Linked DNA regions of Roseiflexus sp. RS-1. The protein of the gene in region 1 interacts with the protein of each later gene in a pairwise test. Links are inferred from orthologs where the notes say so. Each region holds a gene or a part of one and is shown on either strand. Other genes may lie near its edges. The genes, in order: gyrB and gyrA.

The links.
Region 2: the proteins of gyrB (region 1) and gyrA interact in binary tests that used the Escherichia coli proteins (3 or more experiments, as listed by UniProt). The link is inferred for Roseiflexus sp. RS-1 from one-to-one orthologs.

What each region holds. Positions count from the first base shown.
Region 1 is NC_009523.1:50,583-58,870, reverse strand. Bases 3,029-5,985 are described here. They hold gyrB (DNA topoisomerase (ATP-hydrolyzing) subunit B), read right to left. Parts: upstream 5,498-5,985; coding sequence 3,560-5,497; downstream 3,029-3,559. Other genes in these bases: ROSERS_RS00235 (hypothetical protein), read right to left, coding at 5,618-5,985; ROSERS_RS00245 (N-carbamoylsarcosine amidohydrolase), read left to right, coding at 3,029-3,354. In the rest of the region: ROSERS_RS00260 (GntR family transcriptional regulator), read left to right, coding at 1-252; ROSERS_RS00255 (CaiB/BaiF CoA transferase family protein), read left to right, coding at 310-1,524; ROSERS_RS00250 (hydroxymethylglutaryl-CoA lyase), read left to right, coding at 1,528-2,442; more of ROSERS_RS00245, read left to right, coding at 2,722-3,028; more of ROSERS_RS00235, read right to left, coding at 5,986-6,583; ROSERS_RS00230 (McrB family protein), read left to right, coding at 6,775-8,288. UniProt on the Escherichia coli protein: DNA gyrase negatively supercoils closed circular double-stranded DNA in an ATP-dependent manner to maintain chromosomes in an underwound state.
Region 2 is NC_009523.1:896,850-905,224, forward strand. The notes cover bases 2,812-5,855. They hold gyrA (DNA gyrase subunit A), read right to left. Parts: upstream 5,548-5,855; coding sequence 3,076-5,547; downstream 2,812-3,075. Other genes in these bases: ROSERS_RS03765 (metallophosphoesterase), read right to left, coding at 5,670-5,855. Outside these bases: ileS (isoleucine--tRNA ligase), read left to right, coding at 1-1,861; more of ROSERS_RS03765, read right to left, coding at 5,856-6,401; hsdR (EcoAI/FtnUII family type I restriction enzme subunit R), read left to right, coding at 6,674-8,375. UniProt on the Escherichia coli protein: A type II topoisomerase that negatively supercoils closed circular double-stranded (ds) DNA in an ATP-dependent manner to maintain chromosomes in an underwound state.

The DNA.
Region 1 (8,288 bases):
GCAGCCGGCAATGAACGGCTGACGTCCATCGTCCATACCGTGGTCGATATTCCGTTGCAATTTCGCTCATTCTACTGGTACACGCCGGAAGAGCGTCAGATCTCGAATTTCTTTCACCGCGCCATTCTCAAGGCGCTTCAACAGGGTGATGGTGAACGAGCGCGCGCAATGATGCGCGAACATATTTATCACGGTCGAGATGTATTGCTGCAACACTTTAACGATGATCAGACGACCGATATTGAGCAGTAAGCGCCGTTCACCGGTTTGGTGATGCCTTCTTTATATGCAAACCAGCGGAGTACTCGAATGACATCTTCTCCTGATCGCCCGCGACGCCCGCTTGATGATATTCGTGTGCTGGAACTGGGGGCATTTCTTGCGGGACCGTTCTGCGGGCAGTTACTGGCTGATTTTGGCGCAGACGTCATCAAAGTCGAACCGCCGGGCAAAGGCGACCCGATGCGCGAATGGGGGCGTCAGCGCCACAACGGACGTTCACTCTGGTGGCCAATTCTGGCGCGCAATAAGCGTTCGGTCACCATTGATCTGAGGACTGCAGCAGGGCAGGAACTGGTGCGACGCCTTGTTCCTCTGTGCGACATCGTTGTCGAAAACTTTCGCCCTGGAACGTTGGAGGAATGGGGGCTTGGCTGGGAAACGCTGAACGCGCTGAACCCGCGCCTCATCATGGTGCGGGTCAGCGGATTTGGTCAGACGGGACCGTACCGTGACAAGGCGGGGTTTGGCAGCATCGGCGAAGCAATGGGTGGAATCCGCGCCGTCACCGGTTTTCCTGATCGTCCTCCTGCGCGAATCGGTATCAGCATTGGCGACTCGCTCGCTGCGGTCTTTGCGACAGTTGGTGCATTGACTGCTCTCCATGAGCGTCAACGCTCCGGGCGCGGGCAGGTCGTTGATATCGGGATCTACGAAGGAGTGCTTGCGGTTATGGAAAGTATGCTCCCCGAATATCAGTTGACCGGTCATATCCGCGAGCGCACCGGCACGATTTTGCCAAATGTCGCCCCTTCGAACATCTACCCGACGAAAGAGGGTCTCTGGTTTGCGATTGGCGCAAATGCAGATGCGGTTTTTCGTCGTCTGACTGAAGCGATGGGGCAACCTGAACTGGCGACCGATCCGCGGTACGCCACCCACAGCGCACGTGGCAATCATCAGGCGGAACTTGATGAGGTGATCGCCGCCTGGACGATCCAGCATACAACTGACGAGTTGCAGCAGTTAATGGATGCGCATGGCGTACCTGCCAGTCGTATCTACACCGCACGCGAAATGTTATCCGATCCGCACTTCGTTGCGCGCCAGGCGATCATCAGCGTTCAGGCGCCCGGCATTGGCGACATGGTGATGCAGAATGTGATTCCTCGCTTGAGCGAAACTCCCGGTGGCGTGGACTGGACCGGTCCCGAACTCGGCGAGCATACCGGGGCTGTGCTGGGCGAGTTGCTTGGCCTGTCATCTGCTGAACTTGCGGCGTTGCGCGATCAGGGGGTCATTTGAAACGTGGACAACCTTCAGCGAGACATAACCATCATCGACGTCGCTCCGCGCGACGGATTGCAAAACGAGCCGGAAATACTCCCGGTTGTCACAAAAGTCGCGTTGATCCGGCGTCTGGTGGAATCGGGTATACCGTGGGTGGAGATCGGCGCTTTCGTCAACCCGCGCCAGGTTCCGCAGCAAGCTGGCACGACCGAGGTGGCAATGGCGCTGACAGATGGTGAGACTGCCAGATTTACCTGCCTGATCCCGAATATGCGCGGGTACGAACTGGCTGTTGCTGCCGGTATGCGTCATGTTCGTCTGGTGCTGGCAGCCAGCGAGTCGTTGAATCAGGCGAACTTCAAACGCAGTGTGAGCGACTCGCTGGCAGATTTTGCACATATTGCCGGGCAAGCCGTCCGTGATGGCGTGGCGTTTGGCGTTGCCGTCGGCGCTGCTTTTGGCTGTCCATTCGAGGGTGCAGTCGCGCCGGTGCGTGTCCTGGATCTCGTGCGCCGCGCAGTCGATCTAGGGGCGACCGAGATCATCCTGGCGGATACCACTGGCATGGGGGCGCCGACACAGGTTGCCAGGTTGTGCCGTGAAGCCCTGACCCTGCTCGATCAACGCGCAGCACTGACTGTTCATTTTCACAACACGCGCAATACCGGCTACGCCAATGCGTTTGCTGCCTGGCAGGTCGGCGTGCGACGCTTCGACGCCAGTCTGGGGGGGATCGGCGGATGTCCGTTTGCGCCGCGAGCGGTGGGGAATATTGCGACTGAAGATCTGGTGCATATGTTCCACGGCATGGGGGTACGCACCGGGATCGATCTCGGCACATTGCTGGACGCAGCGAACTGGCTGGCCGCGCACCTGGGACGACCGCTCCCGGCGCTGGTAGGGAAAGCGGGTCCGGTCTACCATTCGAGTTGAGCAGGGTGGGCAGCGGTATCCAGTTCGCCACTGGAGGAGTTGCTGTCACGCTGCGAAGCAGAAACAGGCCTTCCCGCACCGCGCAAGCCGGTTCCGCTGCGGTGGGCGGCTGCGAAAGCCCGACGCAGGACGCAGCCTTCTGGCGAAAGCAACGGGGCAGCAGCGCAGGTCGGAGATGTCACTTCAGGTTCGGACGGGGCGCGTCTGTCGTGAGGAACGCAATTCCGCCGGACGATGGTTCTGCTGGAGTAACATCGTAGTATGGGGGTATGGACGTCGATGGCCGATCTCGAATCTGATTACAAACGCCACGGGCTTGCTGCGCGGGTCGGCTTTGGTTCGCGCCCCGCGCTTCTCGTGGTCGATTTCATCAAAGCATATACGACCCCCGGCTCGCCGCTGTATGCTGCGCCCGGCGTTCCTGATGCAGTACGCGCCAGTGCGCGCCTCCTCCAGTCTGTACGGGAGCGCAACATTCCTGTGATCTACACAACAGTCAGTTATGCGCCTGACGGACGCGACGGCGGCTGGTTTGTCCGGAAAGTGCCCGCGCTGCTCCAACTCACCGCCGACTCGCCGCTCGCTCAGATTGTCGATGAACTTGCACCGCGTGATGGGGATCTGGTAATCACCAAGAAGTATGCCAGCGCGTTCTTTGGAACACCAGTCGCTGCCACACTCACGGCGCTTGGGGTGGATACCATCATTCTCATCGGATGCTCGACAAGCGGGTGTGTCCGCGCCAGCGCCGTTGATGGCATGCAGTACGGTTTCAGGGTCATCGTTCCGCGTGAGTGTGTCGGGGATCGCGCTCCCGGTCCCCACGAAGCCAACCTGTTCGATATCGACGCAAAGTATGGCGATGTGATGTCGCTGGAAGAGGTTTTGGAGTATCTGCAGGGTGTGGAATAGCGCCCCTGTTTCACGTGAAACACCCCTGCCTCCGTTTCGCACTCAATATCGGGGAACAACACCCCTCCAGGATCTTGCGTTCCATCTCCTGTTCGGTCGCCATGACGCCAGAAGGACCCCCTTCTCCCGTACAAGGAGAAGGGGGGCAGGGGACGCAGTGTGCGCATTGAGTGAACATGAAGCGAGGAAAAGTGGGCGCACACCATCAAATGTCGAGGTTCCGCACCTCCAGCGCGTGCGTCTGAATGAAGCGTTTGCGTGGCGGCACCAGATCGCCCATCAGCATGGTAAATGTCTCATCCGCCTGTTGCGCATCTTCGAGCGTCACCTGGAGCAGCAGACGGTTGAGCGGATTCATCGTCGTCTCCCACAACTGTGCTGCGTTCATCTCGCCAAGCCCCTTGTAGCGCGTGATCGTCGCTTTATTCCGCTCGGAAGACGAAAGTGTCGCCAGGTACTGATCACGCTCCGCATCGGTAAAGACATACTTTTCCGTCTTGCCGTGAACAATCCGGTACAGCGGCGGTTGCGCCAGATAGAGGTGCCCATTGGTGATAATCTGACGCATATAGCGGAAAAAGAAGGTGAGCAACAGCGTGCGAATATGGCTTCCATCGACATCGGCGTCGCACATTAGAATGATCCGGTGATACCGGAGTTTTGCTGGATCGAACTGATCGCCGACACCGGCGCCGATGGCGGTGATCAGCGCCTTTACCTCGTTGTTGGAAAGCATTTTGTCGAGCCGACTCTTCTCGACATTGAGGATTTTACCGCGCAGCGGCAGAATCGCCTGGTAGCGCCGGTCGCGCCCCTGCTTCGCACTCCCGCCAGCGCTATCGCCCTCAACAATGAACAGTTCAGTGCGCGCCGGATTGGTATCCGAGCAGTCTGCCAGTTTACCCGGCAGCGAAAAACCCTCCATCGCACTCTTGCGCGCCGTTTCACGCACCTTCTGAACAGCGATGCGCGTGCGCGCCGCCGCAATACACTTCTCGATGATCCGCCGCGCTTCCTGTGGATTCTCCTCAAGCCAGGCGCTGAACGCGTCGCCAAACACCGTATTGACCGCGCCCGACGCCGCAGGACTGACCAGTTTTTCCTTGGTTTGCGAACTGAACTGCGGATCGCGCAGTTTGACGCTGATCACCGCCGTCAACCCTTCACGCACATCATCGCCGGTCAGATTGCCCTCATTCTCCTTAAGCAGCCCTTTACTGCGCGCATAGGCGTTGATCACCCGCGTCAGCGCACTGCGGAAACCGGCGACGTGCGCACCGCCATCAGTGTTGTTGATGCCATTAGCAAATGCATACACCGAGTCGGTATCAAAACTTTCGGTGTACTGCAACGCCACTTCCACCATCACATCATCGACGATCCGTTCAACATAGAACGGTTGTTTATGCAGGACATTCCTGTCCTTGTTGAGGTGGCGCACATACGAGCGGATACCGCCCTCGAAGTAGAAATTGACCTCGTTCCCGTCACGTTCGTCAACAAACTTGAAGCGCAACCCTTTGTTGAGATACGCCATTTCACGGAAGCGCTGCGCCAGCGTTTTGAAGTTGTAATCCAGCGTTTGAATAATCGTCGTATCCGGCAGAAAGCGCGTGATCGTCCCGCGCCGCGTGGTCGGACCGACCTTCTGCACCTCGCACTGCGGCACACCGCAGCGATACTCCTGGAAGTAGTGCATCCCGTCGCGTGCATTATGTACATCAACACGCATGTATGCCGAGAGCGCATTGACCGCCGATACGCCAACGCCATGCAATCCCGATGAGACTTTATAACTCTTGTTATCGAACTTCCCGCCAGCGTGCAGCACGGTCATCACCACCTGAAGCGTGCTGACGCCCAGTTTGGGATGCGGACCGGTGGGAATGCCATACCCGTCGTCGGCGACCGTCACCGAACCGTCGCGGTGAATGGTGACTTCAACGGTCGTCGCGCGCCCGGCCATCACCTCATCGACCGAATTATCGACGACTTCGCGCACCATGGTGTGCAGTCCGTTGACATCGGTCGGACCGATATACATGCCAGGTCGGCGGCGTACCGCCTCCATACCTTCGAGAACCTGGATCTGATTTTCGTCGTAGCCGGTTGCTTCGACCGGCTGCAGTGGTTCTGTCGTCATAGGTGGCTCGAGTCGTTCTTCGTTATGTTGATACGATAGATGCCTGAACGATACTGATGGCGTCGTTCCGACAACGGATGCTGTGCAGGTCAACGGATGTACACAATGCGTGTCACACTGTTATGCCCCTGGTCGGACCAGGTGCTGCTCACTCAGACGACGCAGGCGCTCACGGTAGAACGCCATACGCGCCGCCGCCAGTCCGGCGCCGATGTACGCACTGCCAAGCGCCGCCGCTATGCCGCCTGCTGTCGAATTGCCGAACATTTCCCAGATCACCTCGGTTCCACGGGTAATGATCAGGGACAGGATCAACAGACCGACGACGCCCCACAGGTTGCGGCGCACCACCTCGAAACTCGTCCGAATAGCGCGCAGCGGTCCCACCCGGCTCATCACAATCGCTTCGTTGGCAAAACCGACATAAATCTGCACCCAGATGATCACTACCAGGATCAGGCTGAACGCCAGGATGCCCAGCACCTCATTCACCGCCATCAGCAGGGCAGCCGCGAAGGTGAACGGTATGCCGATCAGCACGAACGCTGCGGCGAGGATTGCCATCACCCCAAGGACTGCCACACCAATGTGCACCAGCACGCGCCAGAAATCGCGGTGCAACACCGGCTCACCACGCACTGCTGCACCAACCAGCGTGAGAAACAGAATACCGATCGGAAAGACGATCAGGTTGATCAGGACGAACGTGAGCAGCGCCTCCGGAACACTGGCGATGGTCACCACCGCGCTCATACTGCCGGTCGCCAGCGCACCGGGCGCAAACCGCGGAATAACAAACCGCGGCATCACGTTCATCAACGCCAGCGTCTGTCGCAGGTCTGTCTGACCAAGCTCCGCCAGCAGTGCACTCATCTGAACCTGTGTGTCGCTGTTTGTGTCCGTCGATGCGCCTGCCAGCCTGGTCAGAAAACTATCGAAGCGATTGAAAAGCGGCGCAAATGAGACCGGTGCTGTGATCAGAAGCGCCAGATTAAAGACGAACACCAGCAGCAGCGCAGCCGGCCTCCGGTGAATGGCGCGATACCCTTCGCTCAGCGTGTCGATGATCGAGGCGGATTGCCGCATACGGACGCTCTAAATATGTCACAGACAACCTCCATATTATACCATATATCGCCAGGGATCGGGGAGGGATGTGAACGGGTGTTCGTTTTGGACAACGTGACACATGTATCTCCTGCCCCTTCTCGCTTGCCGGTCCATCATCGTCAACGGTGCTATAATAAGAAGGTTACAATGCATCAGAAAGCCAGGAAATGACGCTCTCCACCGTGTCGGATCAGAGCATGTTCACGCCAGAAGCGCTTGCCGCGCTGACGGTTCCCGGTGTCGCAGCGCGCTGGAATGCCATTCAGGAACGGTTGCATCCGGTGCTGGCAACATGCGCAGCACGTCTCGGCGCAGAGGCTTCCGTGCGTTTTCCGCGCATCTGGAACCTCTACGAGATCAGTTACCGCAGTCAACGCTCCATCAACCGTGGTCGGGGAGTGCGGGATCCAATCAACGAGTATTACATGGTCGTTGATCGACCGCCGCGCGGTGCAGGAGTCTACGTGGCGGTCAGCGGCGCCGAGCGTCTGATCCTTGTTGCGTTGCACGTCGCGCGGCGACGCAAAGAAGACCTGGCGCGTCTGTGGGAGGAATCACGCGCTTTCTGGTCGCCGCTGGTCGAACGGCTCACCGACGTGCGATTTGCCGAACGCGAACGTCCTTCCGATGTGGAGACGCACTGGCTCGACCGTTATCTGGCGAACCGTGCAGCATCGTCGCTGCTGGCAGGATTCGCCTATCGCTGGGACGATCCGCAGGTGCTGCAACCGGGGTTTATCGAGCGGTTGATCGACGATGCGCTGACCCTGCTGCCGCTCAATGAGGCGCTCATGGAGCGAGCCGAAGCGCGCGATCCGACCGGCGCCGCCTGGTTGCGCGAACAGCGCGCTGCCTACACGGCAGCGGAAGAACCTCCTGTTGAGGTGATTATCGAGCGCATCCACGCCCGTGGTTTTACCCTGTCGGAGCGTATTATTCGTGCGTACCATGTCGCGCTGCGCACCCGTCCGCTTGTCATCCTGCCGGGCATTTCCGGCACCGGCAAAACCCGCCTGACTCGTCTGTACGCCGATGCGGTGGTCGGTGAACGCTTCGCGCCTGGTCAGGAAAATGAGCGCTATCTGCTCGTCGCCGTGCAGCCCGACTGGCATAGCGCCCGCGATCTGCTCGGCTATTACAATGCGATCACCGGAAAATACCATCCAACGCCGTTTCTCCGCTTTCTGCTGCGCGCATCCGCCGACCCTTCCGCGCGCTACTTTGTCTGTCTCGATGAAATGAACCTGGCGCGACCGGAATACTACCTGGCGCCGATCCTGTCGGCGATGGAAACCGATGATCGCCTGATCGACCTCGGCGCGCCCGCCGCTGTTGTTGAGACGGTCACCGGCGAGGTGCTGTCCAATCCTTTTCGCCTGCCGGCGAATGTGGCGATCACCGGCACGGTCAATGTCGATGAAAGCGCGCATGCGCTCTCCGATAAACTGCTCGACCGCGCGAATGTGATTGAATTGACCGATGTCGATCTGGAAGGGTTCCGCACAGCATACCCTGGCGCTATCGACGATACGATCTGGAACGTCATTGTCGCAGTGCATAGCATTGTCGCGCGTGCCGGACAACCATTCGGGTATCGTGTGCTGAACGAGATAATACGCTACATTGAACAGTCGCAGGGGGTGATGACACCGCAGCAGGCGCTCGATCTTCAGATCAAGCA
Region 2 (8,375 bases), 850 kb from region 1 along the record:
AAACAACATCGACTGGGCGGTGAGTCGTGAGCGCTACTGGGGGACGCCGATCCCAATCTGGGTAGCGGAAGACGGCTACGCCGAGTGCATCGGCTCGCTGGCAGAACTGGAGCAAAAAGTGGGGCGCAGCCTGAAAGACCTCGATCTGCACCGTCCCTATGTCGATGAACTCACCTGGGTCGATCCGCAGCACGGTCTGATGCGGCGCATCCCCGACGTTGCTGATTGCTGGTTCGACTCAGGTGCGATGCCGGTGGCGCAGTGGCACTATCCGATGGAGAACGCCGAGATCTACGAACTGGCAAAGCAGGCGGATTACATCTGCGAAGCGGTGGATCAGACCCGTGGATGGTTCTACACGCTGCACGCGCTCTCAACCCTGCTGTTCGACCGCCCGGCGTTCAAGAATGTCATCTGCCTGGGGCACATTCTCGACGCCGAAGGGCAGAAGATGAGCAAGTCGCGCGGCAATGTCGTCGATCCCTGGATGGTGATGAACGAGCATGGCGCCGACGCGCTGCGCTGGTATCTGTTCACCGCTGCGCCCCCCGGCAGTCCGCGACGCTTTTCGGCAGGGCTGGTCGCTGAGAGTTTACGCAAGTTCCTGCTGACGCTGTGGAATACCTATGCGTTCTTTGTGACCTACGCCAACCTGGATGGCTGGAGTCCGGGGAACAATGGCGTTGCGGAACACCTCGATCCGGCGACGCTCACTCCGATCGATCGCTGGGCGCTGGCGCGGCTGAACAGTCTGGTGCGCGATGTGACCGCCGCCTTTGAAGCCTATGATGTCACGACGGCGGGACGCGCCATCGAGGATTTCGTTGATGAACTGTCGAACTGGTACGTGCGGCGCAACCGGCGCCGCTTCTGGAAGAGCGAGCACGACCGTGACAAGCAGGCAGCATATGCAACGCTCTACACCTGTCTGCTCACCGTCGCAAAACTGGTGGCGCCATTCATTCCGTTCGTGGCAGATGCGATCTACCGCAACCTGGTTGGGCTGGAGGCACAGGAAGCCTCCCCCGATACGCCGGAGAGCGTTCACCTCGCGGCATGGCCCGTCGTCAACGAGGCGCTCCTCGATGACCGCCTGGTGGACGATACAGAAGTGCTGTTGAAAGCCGTTTCGGTCGGTCGCGCAGCGCGGCGCGCAGCGGGCATCAAAGTGCGTCAACCGCTGCGCGAGATGTGGGTGCGCGCCCCAACCCCCGCCGCGCTTGAAGGGTTGCGTCGCTTTGAGGCGGAACTGCGCGAAGAACTCAACGTCAAAGCAGTGCGCTACCTCGACAGCGCAACCAGCCTGGTCGAGTACCGCTTCAAACCCAACCTGCGCCTGGTCGGTCGCAAATACGGCAAACTGGTGCCAGCGCTCACTGAGGCGCTCCGCGACCTGACGGGCGATGCAGCGCGCGCGGCGGCGCAGGCGGTCGAAGAGGGGCGGAACATCACCCTCTCCATTGAAGGGCAGACCATCGAACTTCTGCCGGAAGAGGTGCTGGTCGAAAGCAGTTCTCCGCAGGGGTACGCGGTCGCCGAGGATGGCGGCGTTCTGGTTGCGCTCGACACCACCCTGACGCCGGAATTGACGATGGAAGGGCTGGCGCGCGAACTGGTGCGCAATATTCAGGATGCGCGCAAAGATGCCGGGTTTGCTATCAGCGACCGGATCATCGTCTATCTGGGCGGCGCCGACGGCGACGCTGAGGTAGAAGCCATGCTGCGCGCCTGGGGCGACTATGTGCGTGAAGAGACGCTGGCGGACGACCTGCGCCTCTGTGCGCCGCCGGATCACGTACACACCACAACGCTGGAACTCGATGGGGGGCGCACGCTCATCATCGGCGTCAGCCGGCGTTAAGGGGCGACGGTCTGTTCCCCTTGTTCCCCTACGCGCGGGGATTACGGCGTTCAGACGCGAGGGGATGGTTGCGGCATTTCGATGGATCGCGCCTGGAGATGTAAAGGCGCGTCATCGCCTCTTCCTGGCTGCGCCTGGCGCGACGAAGGGCGCAGCCAGAAACGTCACCCTTCGCCGCGCAACCGGCGCAGTTCTTCCTCAAGAGCACGCAGGCGCGCTTCGGCAGCGGCGCGCAGGCGCGCTTCGGCTTCCCGTGCCGCTGCTTCCTGCTGCGCCCGTTCCGCTTCTCGCCGCGCCTGCTCCTCGGCAGCGGCGCGCAGGCGCGCTTCGGCTTCCCGTGCCGCTGCTTCCTGCTGCGCCCGTTCCGCTTCTCGCCGCGCCTGCTCCTCGGCGGCGGTGCGCAGGCGCGCTTCGGCTTCCCGCGCTGCTGCTTCGCGCCGTGCCCGTTCCGCTTCCCGCCGCGTCTGCCGCTCTGCTTCCTTCGCCCGCCGCACCACGGTCGCATAGTCGCCGAACGCCGCACCGTGCTCGTCGTAGCAGACGACGTGATCGCCTTCAATTCTCAGCCACAGGTCGGCAATCACCAGATGCACCCGCTCTGCCGCGTCCGGCGGGTGCAGTCGATACACCCCGTCGGCCAGCCGATAGTCGAGCAGTCGCAGGCGGCGCGCTCCCCTGCGACTCTGATTGTCCACAATCACGTACTGCGGCACCCCTGCCCGCGCGTAATGGTCAACCTTGATCTCCAGATCGTTCTCGCGCGTCTCCGGCGAGGTGATTTCAATGATCATCGCCGGACGCGCCCCTTCGACCGCCACGTCGAACGTGCTCCAGTCCTGGCGTTCGACGATGCCGGGAATGACCATCACATCCGGTCCGTGCGGGCGCAGGTCGGGCACATCCCACGCAATGCGCACATCGCTGAGCACAATCGCCGCGCCGGATTCCTCCAGGCGGGTGCGCAGCACTGCCGTCAGGTACATCCGGTCGATCGCGTGGCGGTCGCTGTGCACGATGAAATCTCCCACTTCCGGGTGCAGGACATCCTCCAGGGTCAGCGGAACCTGTTCCAGATGATGCGGATTGTCGGGGGTGGGACGCGGCACGAGGCGCCAGCCGTAACGAAACGGTCGTCGGCAGGCGGTGCGCCCGGCGCAGATGCGGGGGTCGTCGTGTGCGTCATAGCGGTTCCTCACGTGCGGTTAACGATTCTTTTACCCCCTGGTCGGGTCGATCAACACACGATCACTGCGTTCTTCGCTCTCGTCCGGCTCCTCGACGCACAGCGCCGCCACGCGGTCGTTCGGCGCCAGGTTGACAATCGTCACACCCTGCGTATTGCGCCCGAACATTGAAATACCGTCGGCTTCGGTGCGCATCACCATGCCGCTCTCGGTGATAAACGTCAGCAGCGAATGCTCATGCACAACATGGGCGACGGCAACCTCATCGCCGGGGCGGAGCCGGATCGTGATGACTCCGCCGGTGGCGCGCCCCTTGACCGGGTATTCTTCCAGCGCGGTGCGCTTCCCATAGCCATTGGCGGTTACCACCAGCAGCGCCGCGTTTTCGCGCGCCAGGTCCATCGAGACCACTCGATCCCCTTCGGCGAGCGCGATACCGATGACACCGGTGGCCGGTCGCCCCATTGGGCGCACCTCTTCCTGGCGGAACCGGATGGTCTGCCCACGGGCAGTGGTAAGCAGCACATCCTCGTGCCCCTGGGTCATCGCCACCCAGCCCAATTCATCGCCATCTTCGAGACCAATGGCAATCAATCCATTGGAACGCACCTGACTGTACTCTTTGATGGACGTGCGCTTGATCTTGCCGCGCACCGTCGCCATAATCAGGTATTCCGCCTTCTCGAAATCGGGGACTGCCAGCACCGATGTGACCTGTTCGCCCGGTTCGAGCGCAATCAGGTTGACCAGCGGCAGCCCCTTGGCGGTTCGGCTGGCGTCGGGGAGTTCGTGCGCTTTGATCTGATACACCTTGCCGCGATCGGTGAAGAAAAGCAGGTCGTCCATGGTACTGGCGGCCAGAATGTGCCGCACCACATCCTGCTCACGAATGGTCGCGCCACGGATGCCGCGCCCGCCGCGTCGCTGCGTCCGGTAGATGTCGGGCGACTGGCGTTTGACATACCCGCGATCGGTAAGCGTGATCAGCACCCGAACGTCCGGGATCAGATCCTCGTCGCTCACTTCGCCATCCGCATCGGGGATGATGCGCGTGCGACGCGGATCGCCGTACTTCGCCTTCAGGTCGGCGAGGTCCTGCTTGATCAGGTGCAGAATCTTGCGCGGGTTTGCCAGGATATCCTCGAGTTCGCCGATCAACTGGATGACCTCACGGTACTCCTCTTCGATCCGCTGCCGTTCGAGCGCGGCGAGTCGCCCCAGTTGCATCTCCAGAATTGCGTTTGCCTGCGCCTCACTGAGCGCAAATCCATTCATCAGGTTGGTGCGCGCATGGTCGCGCGAGCGTGAATTGCGGATCGTTGCAATCACCGCGTCGAGATTATCGATCGCAATTTTGAGACCTTCGAGGATGTGGGCGCGTGCGCGCGCCTTATCGAGATCGAACTCAGTCCGACGACGGATGACCTCGCGGCGATGGTCGATGTACTCCTGCAACAGGCGTTTGAGCGTCAACAGACGTGGCTGCCGCCCCCCTTCGACCAGCGCCAGCATGTTGACGCCGAACGTCGTCTGCATTTGCGTGTGTTTGTAGAGCGCATTCAACACCTTTTTGGGCTGCGCGTCCTGCTTCAGAATAATAACCAGCCGCATGCCGCTACGGTCGGATTCATCACGCACATCGCGAATGCCTTCGATCTTGCGATCACGCGCCAGTTCGGCGATACGCTCCTGAAGGCGCGCCTTATTGACCTGATAGGGAAGTTCGGTCACAACAATGTGGAATGCTCCCCGCGCCGCCTCTTCGATATGCGCTTTTGCGCGAATAGTAATGTGCCCGCGCCCGGTGCTGTAGGCATTCATGATGCCTTCCGTTCCCAGGATCATACCCGCAGTGGGGAAGTCGGGACCGGGCATGATTCTGGCCAGGTCTTCAATCGTTGCATCAGGGTTATCGATCAGATGCGTGATCGCGTCGCACACCTCGTTCAGATTATGCGGCGGGATGTTGGTCGCCATACCGACGGCGATGCCAGCGGCGCCGTTCAGCAGCAGATTGGGAATACGCGCAGGCAGAACGACCGGTTCACGGTACAGCCCATCGAAGTTGTCGCGGAAATCGACAGTATTCTTTTCGATGTCGGCGAGCATTTCTTCGGCGATCGGCGTAAGACGCGCCTCGGTATAACGCATCGCCGCTGGCGGGTCGCCGTCGATGCTGCCAAAATTCCCCTGCCCCTCGACGAGTGGGTAGCGCATATTCCAGGGTTGCGCCAGACGCACCAGCGCATCGTACACGGCACTATCGCCGTGAGGGTGCATCTTGCCCAGGATTTCGCCAACGATACGCGCGCACTTCTTGAACGGCTGATTCGCCCGTATCCCCATGTCCCACATACCATAGAGGATGCGCGTCTGAACCGGTTTGAGACCGTCGCGCGCATCGGGGAGCGCGCGCGAGACGATCACGCTCATCGCATAGTCGAGGTACGCGCTGCGCATCTCGTCGGTAATGTTGCGCGGTCGAACGATCCCGATTTCCATACGATCTCCTGAACATGATCAACGGCGGCATGAAAGCCGCCGGATAACGCTCTGCCTGCATCTGTTCCAGGTGTAGTATACCGTTAAGTCGTGTGTTTGTCCAGAATTTTCAAACCTTTGTTCTACTCCACGACGGGACGTAGTCCGCGCACCGCCACTGGTCCAAACCCCAGGTAGTCACACGACGTCAACTGGTAGTAGACGCCATCGACCAGCCCCTGTGTTGCTACCGCCCAATCTTCGGGGCGGTGCAGATGCCCATACACGCAGGCGGCCGCCTTTGCAGCCGCAATCCGGCGCGCGAATTCGGTCGGGCGGCGCCCCGCGAACGGCGGGAAGTGGATCATGACAATGATGGGGCGTTTGCCGGACGCCAGATGTTGCGCCGCCGCCAGCGCCGTGTCGAGCCGCATCAATTCGCGCTCGTAGTACGGGCGGTCGGTCGACTCTTGAAATCCGGGGGTTTCCGGCGTATTCCAGCCGCGTGTGGCGCACACCACCGCTTCGCCAATGTCAATCGCGCTCGCTTCGAGAATATCGATGCCCGGAGGGAGTGAACGCCGCACCCGGTTGGTGCGTTCCGAACTCCACCAGTAGTCGTGGTTGCCGCGCGAGATGATCTTGCGCCCCGGCAGCGCCGCGATCCACTGGAGATCGACCAGCGCGTCCTGAAGCTTCATTGCCCACGAGGTGTCGCCAGCGAGCAGCACAACGTCATCGGGCTTGACCCGCGCACGCCAGGCGGCGGCGATGCGCTCCGGGTGGTCCTTCCAGCGACTGCCGAAAATGTCCATCGGCTTGGGTCGGGCGAAGGAAAGATGCAGGTCTGAGATGCTCCATACCATGCTGCGCATGGTACCAGACTTGTGCGGGTATGCCAAATAGGTGGCGACTGCGCCTGCTTTTCGACTTGCTGGTAATCAATGCCAGGCAATACGTTCCCCCGGCGTCACAACCGACCTGAACGGCGTGGCGCGCGTTGTTATTTTGTGGGTTGTTTTGATATTATAATAATCACCACCATTACCTGCCCCGGTGATGGTTCAGTGATGTGCGAGACTACTGGCAGGGCTGGGCTTTGTGGTGAGTCGAGTGGTTTTGTGCTTTTCGCTCAACGGTGCGTCTTATGCCGCGCAACGAATCCGACACCCGTGCGCAATTAGTCGATCCGTTACTCAACCGTGCCGGTTGGACGCGCAGCCAGGTGACACGTGAGCACTATTATCGTCCTGACTGGCAATACACACCAGGGCGAGTTATTCTGCGCGGCGGACGCGTCGAGCGTGAGAAACCGCGCGTTGTGGACTATCTCCTGCGCTACACCGAAGCGTTCCCAATAGCCGTCGTAGAAGCCAAAGCCGAAGACCTGCCCGCTGTCGCCGGTCTGGAGCAAGCCAAACGCTACGCCCGCGAGAACAATTTGATGTTCGCCTATGCCACCAATGGTCACGAGATTATTGAGTGGGATGGGTTCACCGATACCACACGCGAACTCAAAGAGTTCCCGTCGCCTGATGAGTTGTGGCGGCGCTGGGAGTTGAACACCGGCGTTCATTCGCCTAAAGCGGCAGGACGCACAATCGCAGAGTTGCGCCCGCTGTACAACGCTGCCGTAGCCGCCGCCCGCCAGCGCAACCCCCTGCTGCATCCTTACGCGCCGTCCAGCCTGACGCGGGGCAGTGAGCCGCGCTACTTTCAGGAAGCCGCCATCCGTGAAACGCTGGTGCGCGTGATGCGCGGGCAAAAACGCATCCTGCTGACCATGGCCACCGGTACTGGCAAGACCTTTACCGCCATGCAGATCGTCTGGAAACTGGTCAAGTCGGGCTGGTTGCATCAACAAAAGGGACGTGCGGGTAAAATCTTGTTCCTGGCAGACCGCGAGGTATTGCGCAACCAGGCGTATAATGCGTTCAGCCCCTTTGCGAGCGACCATGGTGACCCGCGCTTTATGCTGGATGGCAAACGCCGCCTGAGTTTGCAATACGACCTGTATTTTGGCATTTATCAGACGCTGTGGGCAACCGATCCCAGAGGGAAGCGTCTGTTCGAGCAGTTCCCGCACGATTTTTTCGATGTGGTGATTGTGGACGAGGCGCATCGCTCCGGCTTTGGCACATGGAAAGAGATTCTCGATCACTTCGAGAGCGCCATCCATTTGGGAATGACTGCCACCCCCAGGCAAGACGAAAATGTGGATACCTACGCTTACTTCTGTGCCGAAGAGCCAGCCATCCCGCTCGACCCGCAAGACCCTTCCAAAGGTGTATTGCACCAGGCGGCGTACACCTACAGCCTGAGCCAGGGTATCGAAGATGGCTTTTTGGCGACGTATAAAGTCCACCGCGTGCTGACCAGCATAGATAAAGATGGTTTGCACATATCCAGAGTACTGGAACAGGGCGCCGAAGTAATTGTGCCAGAAGACGCCAAAGTGCGCGAGGAGTATTACACCCCCAATTTCGAGCGCGAAATTCGCCTGCCTGACCGCACCCATACGCTGGTAAAGCACCTGGCGAAGTTGCTCCGTCAGTTCGGACCCTTGCACAAGACAATGGTATTTTGCGTGGATGTGGAACATGCCCGGGAAGTCGCCCGTCTGCTGAACAACGAATTCGCCAGCTTAGGATTGGGTCATGATTACGCTGTACCCATTGTCAGCGAAGAGGGCGAGCAGGCGCAGCGCTGGCTTAACCAGTTCCAGGATAGTGACCGCAAAACACCAGTGGTAGCCACCACTGCCGAATTGCTTTCGACCGGCGTAGACGTGCCCGCCTGCCGGAATATCGTCTTTATGAAAACAATTTCCTCGCCGATTCTTTTCAAGC